Regions from separate parts of the Comamonas sp. Tr-654 genome, predicted to be linked through region 1. Evidence: riboswitches for the same ligand, from Rfam matches in the RefSeq annotation. Region 1 holds a riboswitch; each other region holds the start of a gene.
The links. A riboswitch is a leader RNA that binds a small molecule or an ion and turns the genes downstream of it on or off. The one in region 1 is predicted to bind cobalamin.
Positions count from the first base shown of each region.

Region 2: it holds a riboswitch for cobalamin, as region 1 does, so the genes downstream of both, F3J24_RS00015 (TonB-dependent siderophore receptor) here and F3J24_RS20365 (nitrite reductase) in region 1, are expected to answer to the same signal.
Region 3: it holds a riboswitch for cobalamin, as region 1 does, so the genes downstream of both, F3J24_RS04880 (ABC transporter substrate-binding protein) here and F3J24_RS20365 (nitrite reductase) in region 1, are expected to answer to the same signal.

Region 1 covers NZ_VWWQ01000007.1:109,403-112,673, reverse strand. Annotated here, with positions in the region: gene F3J24_RS20370 (precorrin-8X methylmutase) at 1-195, opposite strand, end outside; gene F3J24_RS20365 (nitrite reductase) at 179-1,450, opposite strand; cobalamin riboswitch at 1,648-1,887, opposite strand; gene F3J24_RS20360 (VWA domain-containing protein) at 2,060-2,647, opposite strand; gene F3J24_RS20355 (ATP-binding protein) at 2,725-3,271, opposite strand, start outside.
Region 2 covers NZ_VWWQ01000001.1:437-3,707, forward strand. Annotated here, with positions in the region: gene F3J24_RS00005 (type II CAAX prenyl endopeptidase Rce1 family protein) at 1-349, shown strand, start outside; gene F3J24_RS00010 (GNAT family N-acetyltransferase) at 613-1,113, shown strand; cobalamin riboswitch at 1,505-1,719, shown strand; gene F3J24_RS00015 (TonB-dependent siderophore receptor) at 2,019-3,271, shown strand, end outside.
Region 3 covers NZ_VWWQ01000001.1:1,063,872-1,067,142, reverse strand. Annotated here, with positions in the region: gene F3J24_RS04885 (iron ABC transporter permease) at 1-195, opposite strand, end outside; gene F3J24_RS04880 (ABC transporter substrate-binding protein) at 250-1,257, opposite strand; cobalamin riboswitch at 1,388-1,614, opposite strand; gene F3J24_RS04875 (GNAT family N-acetyltransferase) at 1,673-2,176, shown strand; gene F3J24_RS04870 (DUF1624 domain-containing protein) at 2,325-3,271, shown strand, end outside.

The sequences.
Region 1 (3,271 bases):
GGCTTCTGCGGCTTCGGCAAAGGTCGGGGAAAAATGGATATGCGAGGCCAGCTCCACCATGCCGGCTGCGTGAATCATGCGGCAGGCGACCCGCTCTTCCACGGGGTTGAAGCGCTTGAGATCGGCCTCGCGGCGGATGATGCTGAACGATTGCCGGTAAATCTCTTCACCGCACTTTTCATAGTTGTAGGTCATTGAGTTGTTGCTGTATATCGTGTGGACCGGAGTCCAGAGGCCGATAGGGAATGGAGGCCCGGGCCGATGGCTGTGCTTCGGCGGGGCTGGCGTGCAGCCATATCTGGCCCGCCGCGTCCTGGCTGGCAAACACCACATTTGTCGCATCGGCAGGCAGGGCGCAGAGCTTGGCGCAGCCGCTGATATGAAGATGCCGGTCCGCCGCCTGTGAGCTGGCGAACCGCAGGGCCATGGACTGGGCCGGGATATGGGCCTGAGGGCAGTTGGGGGCGCCGGTGCAGGCCGAGACCCGCAGGCGCACATCGGTGGACTGGCGGATCCAGTCCCAGGAGTCGAGCCGGGCAGGCAGTGAATCCAGATGCTTGTTCGGAAGCAGCAAGGATTTCCAGGGCGTGACCCGGATCTCCGCCTGTTCGGGCATTGGAGCCGCCAGCTTCTGTATGGCCCATGCGTCCAGGCGCCCCAGCGGGGCGCCCAGCAGCAGGCCGTGAGGGTTGAGTGCTCCGGGCCGCAACGGCTTGGCAGTGGTCTTGTCCTGAGTGCGGGGCTCAAGGTGATGACTGGCCCTGGCGAGTCCGCAGGCCTGAAGGTCGATGGGCTTTGCAAGGGCGCGCAACCGGCCTGCCGCCTGCGCGCTGCGCTCACTGGCAAACCACAGTGCAATCCGTATGGCGGCCTGGACGGTTGCCGGTGCGCTCTCAAAACCGTACCAGTCTGCCGACTGGCCCAGTGCAAGCCCATAGCGTCCATCGGCGCAGGCCCATAGCTGAAGGTCGGAGCTCAGGCTTTGGAGATGGCGCTGCGGATCGTCGACCAGCATGTCGAATTTGCCGGGCAGGGCCGGAATGTCCTGCTGTTGCAGGGCCAGGGGAGTCAGATCACGCGCCGCAGCCACGGAAAGCGCCAGAGCCAGCGCATGGGTGCGATCTCCTCTGGCATAGAACGGCGTGCAATGCACGGCAGGCGCCAGATCGGTCTGTTCATCGGCCGGTGCCAGTCTGGAGGCAACGAGCGCCGCGCGCAGGGCAGGCAGGGCCGATTCGCGCACGCCGCGCAATTGCAGATTGCCGAGGCGCGTCAGCTCGATCTGGCCCGAGGCATGGGTTCGTGCGAGCTCGGCCAGTACCAGCCACTGAGCGGCGCTCAGAGACGCGCAGCGAGGGCGCACGCGCACGATCCAGCCGTCCTGTGCCTGCATGGGCTTCCAGGTGCTGGGGCACCAGCCGCGAATCTGAACGGTCTCAGTGCTGGACAAGCGCTGCTCCAGGCGACGAGGCCAGGGCACGGCCGGCCCGCTGGGACAAATCTGACTGGAAAATTCCATGCAACATAGGTCATCCAAGGTCGGTTTGGCCGATACCCGGGCCAGACAAACAAAATGTGCAGAGGGAAATGAAGAGGTGATGAGCCGCACGCAGGCGCTGGCATATCACAAGCCACATGCAATCCCGCTGCGCTTTGTACACATCAGGCCGGTCTCCGGACTTACAGTGCCCACCTGAGGGTGGCATGTCGATGCGCCTTCCCGCTTTCGCAGTGGCGGCCATGGCCGTGGGCCAGAGCGTGCATCGCCATATCTCTGATTACCGTTGCGGGTGCAGTGCAGGATTGATGGAGATTCCATTGACCTGCTTCTCGTTTCACCTCCGCGCGCAGAGCACGCCTTGAGGCACCTGTGGTGGCGCGATCTTACGCGATAACCTGGTGCATACGGCCCAATTCATCGGCCCGGCAGCCGCTTTCCTGCCGCCTGTGCGGCGACCGGATATCGATAGGGCGAGCAGGGGGCAGTGTGATGCCCTGTTAGATGGTTATCAAAATAGATAGCTGCTAGCGCTTGCCTGTTAAGCGGTAGAGGCGATTTTTAGTCGAATTTCAGCGGCAGTCGCAGAGTATCCGGCCAGGCCTTTGTCAGCCGCTCGGCACCGCCAAACCGGCGCCTGCTCTGGCCCGCAGCGCTTTCACAGTCCACCAGAATCTGTGCCAAGGCAGGTACGGGGCCGCGCTCCAGCTGCAGCACATCGGGGCTGCGGAAGTCGCTGATCAGCCACAGGCAGGATGGTTGCAGGGAGTATCTGGCCGCCATCTGCCAACCTGACTCCAGGGCCTGGGCCAGCGGCGTGCCGCCACCGCCGCGCAGCGGCTCGATCAGGTCGGCATTCCAGCGTGGCGCCCGCGTGGGCTCCAGCATCCAGTGCAGGCGGCCTGCGCCGAAGCAGAGCAGGGCCACGACTTCGCGCTGCAGATAGGCCCGGCGCAGCCACTGCAGCAGCAGGCCCTTGGCCTGGGCGAACGCGCCGCTTTCGACCATCGAAGCCGAGCAGTCCAGCAGGAACAGGTGTTGCCTGCGCACCTCTCCCTCGGGCTGGTGCCAGCGCAGATGGGCGGGTGCCAGTGGCAGCCCCTGGCGCTGGCGCAGGGTGGCAATCCAGTCAATCGATGCCCCTGGCATCTTATGGACGCTGGATACGGCATGGCTGGCCGGAGCCAGACCTTGGTTGGCGGAGCCGACTTGCCCCCGGCCAGCGCTCAGCGCAGCAGACCGGAGGCCCTGGCTTTTTTTGCGGACAGGGCCTCCAGTGCTGCCTGCGCCATGGCGTCGGCCTGGCCAGCCTCGAAGGCGACGCTGCTCACGGCTTGAGCCTGACCCCAGCCGGCAGGCGGCTGTTCGAGGCCCGGGCCGGCGTCTTGAGGCAAGGAGCTGGTGGCGCCGGGCTCGCGGGAGGCCGTTGAAGGGGATGCTGATGCCTGGATATCAGGCACTGTGAGGTCTTTGCTGTCCTTGCCGGATTGCGCTGCGGGCGCGGCTGGAGGTGTGCTGGCCGGTGTCTGTCGGGGTTGACTGGCGCTGCCGGGGTCTGGCTTGGCCGCGCGATGCTGCAGTACCAGTGGCGCGACCTCGGACACATGGGCTGGCGTGATGCTGTGACTACCTTGCCAGGCTGCCAGGGCGCGTGCAGCGCGCAGCATGACCAGGTCGGCACGCAGTCCGTCCACCTGGGCGGCAATGCACTGCAGGGCCACGGCCTCGTGGACGGCATCGCTCCAGGCCAGCTCCGACGCATTGCGGCAACGG
Region 2 (3,271 bases), on a different contig from region 1:
AGTGCCGTCTGCTGCAAATTCAATGGCCAAGTATTCTCTTGGCATTCAGTTGATTGGCGGGGTTGTGGTGATGCCATTCATTGAGACCCTTGCAGGGCAATGGCTGCCAATTCAGATGGTCCGCCGGTTATTTAGATCACCATGGTGGATTGCTGGACTGGCATCAGTGATCGTATTCACTGTATCGCATGGCTACACAGGCCGTTTTGCCGTCACTATCTTGCTTGGAGCCATAGTGCTTTCTGCCATCTTCGTCATAGAGACGAAAAGGAATGGGCGACCTATCCTTTGCACATACCTCACTCATGCGGCCGCAAACTCAATGGTGTTTAGCCTTCAGTTCCTCTGACGAAGGTCAGTGTTGGGTCGTTTGTTGGTCGACGCGAACGACCGCTGGCGGGGGACTCAGCCTTGTCGCGTGTGACGCACAGGATCTGGCGTCAGGGAACGACCGCTTATGTCGGCGGCAGACATTGGGAACAGAGACGCGAGCGACCGCAATGGGTCGTTCAGCAACAGTAGCAGTTCCAGCAGAAGCAACCATTTGCAGTCAAATTCGCGATTTCAGCGCGATCCAGGCAATCTGAATTTTTATTCAATACGATGCCGCCTATGGAATCCATAGAACTCTGCCGAGTAAGCCGTGTTGATGCAAACGAACTGATAGCAGCCAACCGAGAAAGCCACCAATATCATCACCCATGGGTCGCGCCGTTCACCGAACAAACTGGCTTTGATAGTTGGTATTCGCGTAGCTTGACGGGGGCTAATGTAGGCCTTGTGGTTCGGGAATACACCTCAAAGGAAGTTGTTGGCATTGTCAACATCAATGAAATAGTAGGCGGAGTATTTCAAAGTGCGTACCTTAGCTACTATGGGATGTCGAAATTCCAGCGACGCGGATTGATGACAAGTGCGTTGCATGCCACGGTTTCCTATGCATTTGAAGAGCTCGGACTGCACAGGCTGGAGGCCAATATTCAACCGATGAATCATGCATCCATAGCCTTGGTGCGACGCGTGGGCTTTTTGAAAGAAGGTTTCTCTCCTGGCTATCTTTGCATCGACGGCAAGTGGTGCGACCACGAAAGGTGGGCAATCCGCTCCAGCTAAGGTCGGTTGAAATAAGGACCCGATATGGGCTGCACTGTGGATGTGTAAAGCGGGCAGGAACGGTAACTCAACATAAGTTGAGTCCCTGCGCAGACTTGGAGTTTCACTTCATCAGGAAGTTAAGAAAAAGAGCAACTATTCTTGCAGCTGTTGCGTACTTTGGTGCAGGATCGGTAATCGAAGCTCTAGGTGAGCGGGACGCTTAGCTCATCGAGGTCCGATTTCGAAAGTTCTCGGCGCTCACGCCGCAATGCCGCTCGATCCATTTGGATGCACGCTTGGGCTGAATCCGTCCCCATAGGCTTCTCCGTTATCCCGGTGAGCACAAAACAACGGCGCAAAAGGGAAGAGCCTTGTATCACCTCGATTGCTCATCGGTTACATTAACTGCGCTTTGGCTCCGAGAGGAGGTGCAGTGGCAAGAACCGCTGCATCAGGGAATCCAGCTGGCTGTGCTACCCGTGCACCCGGCATCGAAATGGAACTGCCCCCGCAACTGTAGGCATTGAGCGAGCTTTCAAAAGGCCACTGAACTTCGGTTCGGGAAGGTGTAGAGCCAGCGAAGACATGCCAGTCAGGAGACCTGCCTAGCATCCATCTTCATTGCCGGCGGGGTGCCCGGAACGTGAACAGCCAGCCAGCTTCTGATACCCCGCCATGCGCTACAGGCCGGGGATGCCGTTGCGTGGACTGCTGCTCGCTGCGGCCCACTTTTCCGGCAGTTTCCAGAACGCGCCACACCTCATGTTGTCCCAAGGCCTGCTCGCCATCCCGCTGCATAGCGGCCGCAGATCGCGCACTGCATCAGCAGTAGCACCAGTACGCTCCAACGCCCCATGCCGAGCGACAGTGACAAAAGGCGCCACAACTGGTCGCACCTTTTCCAATCCCTCTTGCACTCCTGCATGACCTCCATCACCGCCAAGCGCCTATCGGTGCGCACATCACATTCCATCGTGGCCCTTGCCTGCCTGGCCGCCTGCTTGCCCAGCACAAAGGCGATAGCGCAGTCAGAGGGGGCGTTACCAACCCTGGATACGGTCGAAGTGGTTGGGCGGCAGCAATCTGGCCAATACCACGCGCAGGACAGCGAGGGCGCCACCAAGACCGACACGCCATTGCAAGAAGTGCCCCAGGCTGTGCGCGTGGTCACCCGTCAACTAGTGGACGACTTGGGCGCACAAAGGCTCGATGATGTTCTTGATTACGTGGCCGGAGTCTCGCGCCAGAACAACTTTGGTGGCATGTGGGACAACGTGGCCATGCGCGGCTTCGTGGGCCATGAGGACATGGGCATGAGCCTGCTGCGCAACGGCATGCAGAGTAACCGAGGCTTCAACGCACCGCGCGACACCGCCAACGTGGAGCGTTTCGAATTTCTGAAGGGCACCATGGGCGCCCTGTATGGCAACAGCGAGCCCGGTGGGACCATGAACCTGGTGACCAAGCAGCCCTTGTGGAAGGCTGCCCACTCGCTGGAGACCTATTACGGTACGTATGGTTCCACACGCATGGCGTTGGACACGACGGGACCGCTCAACGGCAACGCTAGCGAGCCCGCCACCATGGCGTACCGGCTCAACGTAGTCAAGGAGGAGCAAGACAGCTTCCGAAATTTCGTGCGGATACGCCGGGAGATGATTGCCCCAGCGTTCACCTGGAGGCTCACCCCAGATACGCAGTTGCGCTACGACGGCGAATTTCTGCGGCAGCGTGCGCCGCTGGATCGGGGCGTGCTGACGGTGAATCGCCAGGTCGGCGCGGTGCCCATCTCGCGGTTCTTTGGAGAGCCCAGTGACGGGGACATCACCATGCAGAACCAGACCCACCAGTTCTTGCTGGACCATGCATTGTCTGCAGATTGGAGTCTGCGTGCCGGCCTGCAATACAAGCGCAACACGATGAAAGGACTGGAATCGGAGGCCTTCCCGTTTCCTGGCGGTGCTTGCGGCTCATCGGTGGAGACCATGGGCTGGGCCTGCCGTCGTCAGGTGTCGCGCGATTTCGGCTCGCAAGACACCTCACTGCAGCTGGATCTCACGGGTCGCTTCAAGACAGGCTCGCTTGAGCACACGCTGCTGACGGGCGTCGAGTTCAACCGCTTTACGCTAGATCAGACCATGATGACCCATGCGGGTGGTACACGTTATGGCTACGG
Region 3 (3,271 bases), on a different contig from region 1:
GTAGCTGGTTCCCAGCATTTGATTTGCGAGCACCTGGTACACGATGCGCGCGGAGATATCGGTCTCGCCAATCGCTATGCCGGACACGACGGTCAGCAGCAGCAAGGCCGCTGCTGCGGCCCCAAGCACGGCGGCGCGCAGCAACCGGCCGGTCGGTAGATGCGGTCTGGAAAGGCTCTGCGTGTAGGTATTCATGGCTCAGCGGCCGGGGCAAGGTGCGCCGGCATGCGGACTTCGTTGATGCCTGGCTTATTTGGAGAGGCCTTCGATCTTCAGCACCGCATTGGCAATCTGCTCCATGCCGTCCACCTGGCGGATGGAGCCTTGCAGGGCATCGGCGTCAACGATCACGATGCGGCCGTTCTTGACGGCATCCATGTGCTGGGTGACGGGATCCTTCTTGAGGAAGTCCAGCTTTTTCTGGTAGTCGTCTGCAGGGAAGCGGCGGCGATCCATGCGCGCAATGATCAAAATCGAGGGATTGGCCTTGGCAATCGTCTCCCAGCCCACGGTGGGCCATTCCTCTGCGGATGTGATGACGTTGCGCAAGCCCAGAGCTTGCATCATGTAGCCGGCCACGCCATTCTTGCCGGCCATATAGGGGTCGGCGGCCAGGTCTGCGCTGGAGAACCACAGTGCGGCAGACAGGTTCTGGAGCCCGGAGGACTTGACCTTGGCCACGGCCTGGGTCTGGCGATCGCTCAGCTCTTTGACCAGGCTTTCGCCGCGTGCCTCGACATCAAAAGCCTGGGCCAGCTGGCGAATGCCTTTGTACAGCGCTTTCACGTCGTAGCTGGCAGTACGCGTGCCGTCGGAGCCCATGAGATTGTTCTTGCCTTCGCAGTCGGCAGGCATGGCATAGGTGGCGATGCGCAGATCATGGAATTGCTCGCGCGTGCCCACCACGCCATCCTTGCCCACCATCCATTCAAACTGCGAAACCACCAAGGCGGGGCGCTTGCCGAGGACCGACTCGAAGCTGGGAATGTTGTCGGACAGGCGTGGCACCTTGTCGTTGACGGCCTTGAAGCGGGGCTGTACCGGGTTGAACCAGAGCGCTGTCCCGACGACCTTGTCGCCCAGGCCAAGTGCATAAAGCATTTCGGTGCCGGCCTGACCTATGGTGACCACCGAGGTGGGCGCCTTGTCGAGAGTGAGGGTGTAGCCGCAGTTTTGCAGCTGCACGGGAAAGTCGGTTGCATGAGCGGAAAATGCGGTAGCGAGCAGGGCAGTGCTGGCAAGGCTTCGAAGCAGCATCGGAATATCTTTCCAGAAGTGGCGAAAAGCACCTTGGAAGACATAGCAGGACACGCGCCTGAACTTTGCCTTGAGTGGCAGCAGGTTACCGGAGCGATGAAATGCTCACTTCCCGGACACCCCGCCGGCAATGAATGGTTGGTGCTCTGGCAGGTCTCCTGACTGGCAAATCATCGCTGGCTCATCGCCTTCCCAAACAGATGTTCAGTGGCTGTGTGATGGCTGGCTCATTGCCTACAGTTGCGGGGGCAGTTCCATTTCACGGGCCGGCCCCGAAGGTGCCTGACCCCTGGATTCCCTCATGCATTCGCCGCTGCGCACGCATGTTCTTGCGAAACCAAAGTTGCGGTAATGTAGCTGATTTTGTAGCAACAGTCCCAAGCCAAGACGACGAATGAGCCCGGATTGCCTCTCCATGCCCCGCTTGCAAGACATTTTCATCCAGCGCGTTCGTGAATTGCATCAGGTTCACAGTTTTGTGCAAAGCGCACGTGTTTCCATGTTCGGCGGGCGCATCGCTTCACTGGAAATTCCCGAGGATCTTCGCCATTTTGAAGAGACCTATCTAGCGGGTAGCGGCTGCATGCTGGCGGCTCTCGATGCTGACCAAAGAGTGCAGGCCACGATGGCCTGCCGGGACTATGACGGCAGATTTGCGCAACTGGATTTCGGACCGCTGAAGGTGGTCGAGGTCGTGCGCCTGTTTGTCGCTCCGCAATTCCGACGCTCAGGTCTGGGGCAGGCGATGCTGGATGTGCTGATGCGCCATGCTCTGGCCCAGCAGGTGCAAGTGCTATATCTGCACACCCATCCATTCCTGCCAGGAGCTCTTGAGTTCTGGCAAAGACAGGGCTTTGCGGTGATCGAGCGCGAAGACGATCCACTGTGGCAGACCATTCATATGCAGCGTCTCATGTGAAGCTTGAAAGGGATGTCCAAGGCTCGGGCTGTCGACCGGGTCCTTGGCGTGCGCACTGGACGCGGACGTGAAATCGAGCATGTCTGTGTCAGACACCGGGTATGAGTTGTTATGATATTGATAATTCGATATCAATAAAGCAAACAACTTGTCTTCTCTGTCTTCTCCACCAGCAAGTGCTGGGCGTCTGCAATCGATCGATGCGCTGCGTGGTCTCGTCATGCTGTTCATGTTGCTCGACCATGTTCGTGAAACCTTTTATCTGCATCTGCAGGTTCCCGACCCCATGGTCGTGGCGGACACTCCGCCTGGCCTGTTTTTCCCGCGCATGCTGGCCCATTTGTGTGCGCCGGTATTCGTGTTTTTGACGGGCCTGGGGGCGTACCTGTATGTCAGCCGGCATGCCGAGGCTACTCAGGCGCGCACCGCATCCGGCTTTCTGTGGCGGCGCGGCCTGTTCTTGGTGCTGCTGGAGGTGACGGTCGTCAACTTTGCCTGGACCTTCCAATTTCCTCCCGCCAAGATCTTTCTGCAGGTGATCTGGGCGATCGGTCTCTCCATGCTGGCCCTGTCGGTGCTGGTTTGGCTGCCGCGGAGGGCCTTGCTGCTGCTGGGACTGGTGCTGGTTGTCGGGCACAACCTGCTCGATGGTCTGCATTTTCCTGCGGGCCACGTGATGCATATACCCTGGGCGATCCTGCATGACCGTGGCTGGCTGGAGCTGGCGGGAGTGCAACTGCGCACGTCCTATCCTCTGCTTCCCTGGATCGGCGTGATTGCTCTGGGCTACGGTATCGGCCCGTGGTTTGGCAAAGGCTGTGACTCGGTGCAGCGCAGCCGCTATCTGCTGAGGGCAGGCATTGCCTGCCTGTTGGGTTTTGCGCTGCTGCGCACGCTCAATGTTTATGGCGATGCGCCCTGGCTGGCCGGTGCGAGTGCGCTGCAGACACTGATGTCCTGGTTCAACGTCACCAAATATCCGCCTTCACTGCTGTTCCTGATGTTGACGCTCGGTATCGGCCTGCTGCTGCTGTACGCCTTCGAGAACGCCGCAGGCCGCACTAGGCTGCAAATGCTGGCGACTTTGGGGGCCGC